Regions from separate parts of the Cellulosimicrobium sp. BMG9.23 genome, predicted to be linked through region 2. Evidence: predicted binding sites of a transcription regulator. Region 2 holds the regulator's gene; the other holds the start of a gene.
The links. Region 2 encodes LexA, which represses DNA repair genes until DNA is damaged. Its sites were predicted from a motif close to TCGAACANNTGTTCGA; they were not measured.
Positions count from the first base shown of each region.

Region 1 (3,379 bases), on a different contig from region 2:
GCGCGGCCTCGCGCAGCGGGAGCCGGCACACGTCCCAGATCGACTTCCCGCCGACCTTGACGGCGAGCACCTCGGGCTTGAGCCGCGCACCGCGGCACACCGGGCACGGCACCTCGCGCATGTACGCCTCGTACTTCTCCTTCGACCAGTCGGACTCGGTCTCGGAGTGACGACGCTCGAGGAACGTGATGACGCCCTCGAAGCCGGTCGAGTACTGGCGCTCGCGCCCCCAGCGGTTCTTGTACCGGACGTGCACCTCGTGGTTCTGCCCGTGCAGGACCGCCGTCCTCGCACGCTCGGGCAGCGCCCGCCACGGGGTGTCCATCGAGAAGCCCAGGTCGTCCGCGAGCGCCGTGAGGACACGCTCGAAGTACTCGGACGAGACCTGCGCCCACGGCGCGACCGCGCCCTCGGCGAGCGACTTCTCCTCGTCCGGGATCACGAGGTCCGGGTCCACCTCGAGACGGAAGCCGATGCCCGTGCACTCGGGGCACGCGCCATAGGGGGCGTTGAAGGAGAACGTGCGCGGCTCGACCTCGTCGAGCGCGAGCTCGTGGTCGTTGGGGCACGCGCGCTTCTCGGAGAACCGACGTTCCCGTGCAGGGTCGTCGGCCTCGGCGTCGACCAGCTCGACGACGACCAGGCCGCCCGCGAGGCCGAGCGCCGTCTCGACCGAGTCGGTGAGCCGGCGCTGCACGCCCTCGCGCGCGACGAGCCGGTCCACGACCACCTCGATGTCGTGCTTGAGCTTCTTCTCGAGCGCCGGCGGGTCGGTGAGGGTGCGCACCTCGCCGTCGACGCGCGCGCGGGCAAAGCCCTTGGCCTGCAGCTCCTTGAAGAGCTCCGAGTACTCGCCCTTGCGACCGCGCACGACCGGCGCGAGCACCTGGTAGCGCGTGCCCTCGGGCAGCTCGAGCAGGCGGTCGACGATCTGCTGCGGCGTCTGGGCGGTCACCCGCTCGCCGCACACCGGGCAGTGCTGCGTGCCCGCGCGCGAGAAGAGCAGGCGCAGGTAGTCGTAGACCTCGGTGATGGTGCCCACCGTCGACCGCGGGTTGCGGTTGGTCGACTTCTGGTCGATCGACACCGCGGGCGACAGCCCTTCGATGAAGTCGACGTCCGGCTTGTCCATCTGACCGAGGAACTGCCGGGCGTACGCGGACAGGGACTCGACGTACCGTCGCTGCCCCTCGGCGAAGATCGTGTCGAACGCGAGGGACGACTTCCCGGAGCCCGACAGGCCGGTGAAGACGATGAGCTGGTCGCGCGGGAGGTCGAGGTCGACGTCGCGGAGATTGTGCTCACGGGCACCGGAGATGACGAGGCGATTGCTCACCGAAGAATGGTACGACCGACCACCGACACTCGCACAGATGTTCGACGCTGTTTCGATGCCTCTCCCCCGGATCCGCACGTCCCGGTCCCCGGAGGTCCACGCCGGTAGACCGTCGCCCGACCGGCAGACTGTGCGCATGACGTACACGGGCGAGGTCGTGGTGGGAGGGCCGGCGGACGTCCGCCGGCTCGACGAGCTCGAGATCTGCAAGGTGGCGGTCGGTCCCCTGGCGAACAACGCGTACGTCCTCACGTGCCGGCGCGCCGGCGAGCGGGTCCTCGTCGACGCCGCGGCCGAGCCGCGCCGGCTGGTCGCCCTGCTCGCCGAGACGGTCCACGAGCCCGGTCACGTGCCCGCAGGTCGGTTGACGACGGTCGTCACGACCCACCGCCACCACGACCATGTCGGGGCGCTGGCCGACGTGCTGGCCGCGACCGGTGCCGTCCTCGCGGTCGGTGACGCGGACGCCGACGCGGTCACGTCGACGACCGGCGTCCCCGTCGGCCGCAGGCTCCGCCACGGTGACACGGTCGCCGTCGGGCGGTCGCTCCTCGAGGTGGTGGCCCTGCGCGGGCACACCCCGGGGTCGATCGCGCTCGCCTACCGCGAGCCGTCGCGCACGCACGCACCCGACGCGGCGGCCGGCCGCGTGCACCTGTTCACCGGCGACTCGCTCTTCCCCGGGGGCGTGGGGAACACCGACCGCGACCCCCGACGGTTCGCACGGCTCCTCGGCGACGTCACGGAGCGGGTGTTCGACCGGTTCGGCGACGACACGTGGGTCTACCCCGGCCACGGCGCGGACACGACGCTCGGCGCGGAGCGCCCCCACCTCGCGGCGTGGCGAGACCGCGGCTGGTGACGTCGGTGCGGGGGCGTCAGCGGGCGTCAGCGGGCGTCAGCGGGCGTCAGCGGGGTCAGCGGGCGCCGCGCAGCACGCGCGGTTCGAGGCGCGCCTCGGCCGCCGTCGGCGCACCGTCGGCGTCGACCTCGCGCCGCACCTCCCACGCTCCGGCGCCGCGGACCTCGGTGACCGCCTCCACGAGGTGCCCACCCCGGTAGACCAGGCCCACGCCGTCGTCCGTCGCGTACGACGTGGGCAGCGTCCCGTCCGCGACGAGTCGCTGCAGGAGCGGGCGGCGTCCGGGCTCGGCGTCGTAGTGGACGCCGTTGCCGTACGGCACGAACGCGAGCCCGTCGGTGACGGGCTGCAGCGTGGGCCCGAACGAGTCCGTCGGGCCACCGACGTGCCAGCACAGGCTCCCGGCGCTGATACCCGCGAGCACGACGCCGCTCTCCCCCACGGTCCGCAGGATCTCGGGCAGGCCGTGCGCCCGCCACACCGCGAGGAGGTTGACGACGGAGCCGCCCCCGACCCACACGACGTCGTGCTCGCGCAAGTAGCCCTCGACGTCGTCGACGTTGGGCATGCTGAACAGGGAGAGGTGCGACATCCGCACCCCGGCGACGCGCGCGGCCTCGTCGAGCTCGGCGTGGAACCACGACTGGTCACCACCGGCGGTGCCGACGTGGCAAACGCGCGGCGCGCCCTGAGCGCCGGCGAGCTCCGCCGCGTGGTGGAGGATCGGCCCGAGCGCGAGGCGCGTCCGGTGCCCGGGTGCGTATCCGCCCGACGTCGCGAGGATCGTGAGGTCGCTCATGCCCCGCGACCCTAGACGCCCTGCGCACCTGCGGCCACGACATTCCGGCCGCAGCACGTGCCGACGTCGCGGACGGGCGCCCGTACCGACGCGGGGCCCTGCTTCAATGGCGCCATGCCGATCCACGCCGTGACCTACGTCTACCCCGACCGTCCCGCCGAGCTCGACGCGGTCCGGGCCGAGCACCGGGCCTTCCTCCGCGGGCTGCACGAGCAGGGGACGCTCCTCGCGTCGGGACCGCTCCCCGCCACGGAGGACGCCGCTGCCGGCGCGCTCCTCGTGCTCGACGCCGCGTCGCCCGCCGCGGTGGCCGAGATCCTCGACGCCGACCCGTTCGCGCGCGCGGGCCTCGTGGCCGACCGCACGGTGCGCCCGTGGTCGC
Region 1 is NZ_JBZGBZ010000006.1:318,377-321,755, reverse strand. It holds gene uvrA (excinuclease ABC subunit UvrA) at 1-1,336, opposite strand, end outside; gene AC4H2G_RS12475 (MBL fold metallo-hydrolase) at 1,473-2,198, shown strand; gene AC4H2G_RS12470 (Type 1 glutamine amidotransferase-like domain-containing protein) at 2,254-2,997, opposite strand; gene AC4H2G_RS12465 (YciI family protein) at 3,112-3,379, shown strand, end outside.
Region 1: a site for LexA is predicted at 1,366-1,381, ahead of uvrA (excinuclease ABC subunit UvrA). Genes of this name have one in related genera too.

Region 2 (3,379 bases):
GGCGGCGCGACGAACGTATGACGCCGCCCCACGACGGTGCAACACGCCGACGCCCGACGACACCCGACGACACCCGACGACGCAGCAGATGCGGGAGCTGAGCGGAGCCTGGAGACGCAGAACGGGGGCGACCGTTGCCGGTCGCCCCCGTCGGGACGCCCCCGTCCCCATCTCGCGCGCGACTCGCCTCGCGCGCGCCGACGTGCTCACGGGTCGCGGCTGACCGCGGACCCCGCCTCCTGCCCGGCCCCCCAGCCCGGCGAGTGAGGTGACACTAACTTAGGGCGACCTAAACCTGGAGCGCAACCCCAGGCGCACAGGCGGACGCCTCCGGGGGCGTGTCGTAGGTCACACCGGCGACACGGCTCACGCGTCGACCGGGAGCAGCAGCCGCTGTCCGGCCTGGAGGCCCGACGACGGCAGGCCGTTGAGCTCGACGATCCGGGCCACGACGTCGCGCACGTCCTCGCCGGGCGAGGCGAGGGCTGCGGCATGGTCCCACAGGGTCTCGCCCGCCGCGACCACGTGGACCCGGACCTCCTCGGGCTCCCCCGCCGAGCCCGCGACGGCGCTGCCCACGCGGGCGCCCAGCACGACCAGGAGCGCCAGGAGGGCGACCAGGACGATCCGCCCTCGCAGCGTGAGCCGCAGCGGTGCGTCGGGCGAGACCTCGTCGCGGGGCCTCGTCCCGCCGTGCCCGACCCGGGCGCGCTGGCTCTGCTGCCCGAGCCGGGCGCGCCGGCCGTACCGGCCGCGCTGGGTGCGCTGGTCGCCCAGGGCTTCGATGCCGCTACACGTCACACTCGTCATCACTACCTCCGTCCCTCGCCGGCGCCGGAGCGCCTTCCCCGGTCGCTCCGACCCGGCGAGGTTGCGTCGTCGACCCGATGCCGGATCGAACACCTGTGCGTAGAACACCTGTACGAAGGTCTACCACGATCCGCCCACGGAGTCGAGACATGCTCGAACAGATGTTTGATTCGTGGTGCGCTCTCCCCTAACCTGGGACCAGGTCGGTTCGCCGGACATGTCCACGACAGGTCTGGCCCGGAACGCCTCCCGCCTGGGACGACGCACCGGATCAGGTCGACCGGTGCCCCGGCCGCGCCGTGGGCACCACCGACGAGGAGAGCGGCGTCAGGTACGGAGTGCAGGATTTCTCCGGCCGGGGCGTCGACCGCGAGGCGACGAGGGCGGAGACCACGATGGCGGGACGAGGCAGGGACACGAGTGCGGGGCTCGCCGAGGTGCGCGAGCTTCCTGACGGCACGGCGGGCAGCGACGGCCTGACCCCACGACAGCGCCTGGTCCTCGACACGATCCGCTCGTGCGTCGAGCAGCGCGGCTACCCGCCGAGCATGCGGGAGATCGGTGAGGCCGTCGGCCTGACGAGCCCGTCCTCGGTCAAGCACCAGCTCACCACGCTCGAGCGCAAGGGGTACCTGCGTCGGGACCCGAACCGTCCGCGCGCCATCGAGGTCGTGCAGCCGGACAGCGGCCGCCGTGCCGCTCCTTTGGTCCGCGTCGCCGACGAGCAGGTGCACGACGAGGCGCACCCTGCGCCGTCGTACGTCCCCGTGGTGGGCCGGATCGCCGCGGGCGGGCCGATCCTCGCCGAGCAGGTCGTCGAGGACGTCTTCCCGCTGCCGCGCCAGCTCGTCGGCGACGGCGAGCTCTTCCTCCTGCGGGTGCAGGGCGACTCGATGATCGACGCCGCCATCTGCGACGGGGACTGGGTCGTCGTACGTCGGCAGAACGTCGCGGAGAACGGCGAGATCGTCGCCGCGATGATCGACGGCGAGGCGACCGTCAAGACGTTCAAGCGGGGCGACGGGCACGTCTGGCTCGTGCCCCACAACGCCGCGTACGAGCCGATCGCCGGCGACGACGCACAGGTTCTCGGGCGCGTGGTGTCCGTCCTGCGCAGCCTCTGATCGCGGGGCTGCCCGGATCCTCGCGGGCCGTCGCAGCCTGAACGGCCCCGCGACGACGGGCCGGTGATCCCTCGCCGGGGATCACCGGCCCGTCGTCGTGCGGTGCTCCTACAGGCCGAACTGCCGCGCGACGGCGCGCAAGGACTCCGCCGAGCTGCGGAGACCGGCCAGCTCGGCGCCGGAGAGCGGGACCTCGACACGCTCGCTCGCGCCCCGGCGGTCGATGAGCGTCGGCAGCGACAGGCACACGTCGTCGATCCCGTAGTCACCGTCCAGGAGCGTCGAGACGGGCAGGAGTCGGTGCTCGTCGCCGAGGACCGCCTCGATGATGCGGATCCCGGCGAGGCCGACGGCGTAGTTCGTCGCGCCCTTGCCCTCGATGATCCGGTAGGCGGAGTGGACCACCTCGTGCGCGATCTCCTCGCGCGCGTCCTCGGACAGCGGAGGGTGGCCCGCGATCCCGGGCCAGTCGAGCAGGGGGACGCCGCCGATCGTCGCCGAGCTCCAGAGGGGGATCTCGCTGTCGCCGTGCTCCCCGGCGATGTAGGCGTGGACGTTCTGGACCGCGACGCCGCAGTGCTGCGCGACGAGGAAGCGCAGGCGCGACGAGTCGAGCACGGTGCCGCTGCCGAACAGGCGTTGGGGCGGCAGGCCGGAGAACTTCAGCGCCGCGTAGGTGACGATGTCGACGGGGTTCGTCACCATGACGTAGACGGCGTCCGGCGCGACCTCCACGAGCCCCGGGAGGATCGTGCGCATGAGGCCGATGGTGCCCTCGGCGAGGTCGAGGCGCGTCTGGCCCTGCTTCTGCTTCGCCCCCGCCGTCACCACCACGACGTCGGCGCCCGCGCACACCGCGACGTCGTCGGATCCCTCGACCTTCGCCATCGGCATGAACTGGATGCCGTGCTGGAGGTCGAGCACCTCGGCCTCGACCTTGGCCCGGTTGACGTCCAGCATGGCGACGGTCCGGGCCGCACCCCGCATGAGCGCCGCGTACGCGAGAGTCGACCCGACGGCTCCGGCCCCGACGATGGCCAGCTTCGTGGTCCGCGCTCCTGCCCGCGAACCCTGGCCTCCACGGCTCTCGTCACGGGTGGGCAAGGTGGTGCCAGCGTCGCTCATCGCGCCTCCGTCTCGTGGTCTTCGCTCAGCCTAGGGCGGCGAGGCGCCTCAGCGCAGCGGCAGCGACCTCGCGGTCGGTCGTCTGCCAGAAGCCAGGCATCGAGCGCGTGAGGAACGTGCCGTAGCGCGCCGTGACGAGCCGGGGGTCGAGGACCGCGACCACGCCGCGGTCGGTCGTCGAGCGGACGAGGCGCCCCGCGCCTTGCGCGAGCAGGAGCGCCGCGTGCGTCGCGGACACCTGCATGAAGCCGTTCCCCCCGGCGGTCTCGACGGCGCGGGCGCGCGCCGAGCGCACGGGGTCGTCGGGCCGGGGGAACGGG
Region 2 is NZ_JBZGBZ010000010.1:141,604-144,982, reverse strand. It holds gene AC4H2G_RS18325 (LysM peptidoglycan-binding domain-containing protein) at 367-810, opposite strand; gene lexA (transcriptional repressor LexA) at 1,206-1,934, shown strand; gene AC4H2G_RS18315 (L-lactate dehydrogenase) at 2,043-3,059, opposite strand; gene AC4H2G_RS18310 (ATP-dependent DNA helicase) at 3,085-3,379, opposite strand, start outside.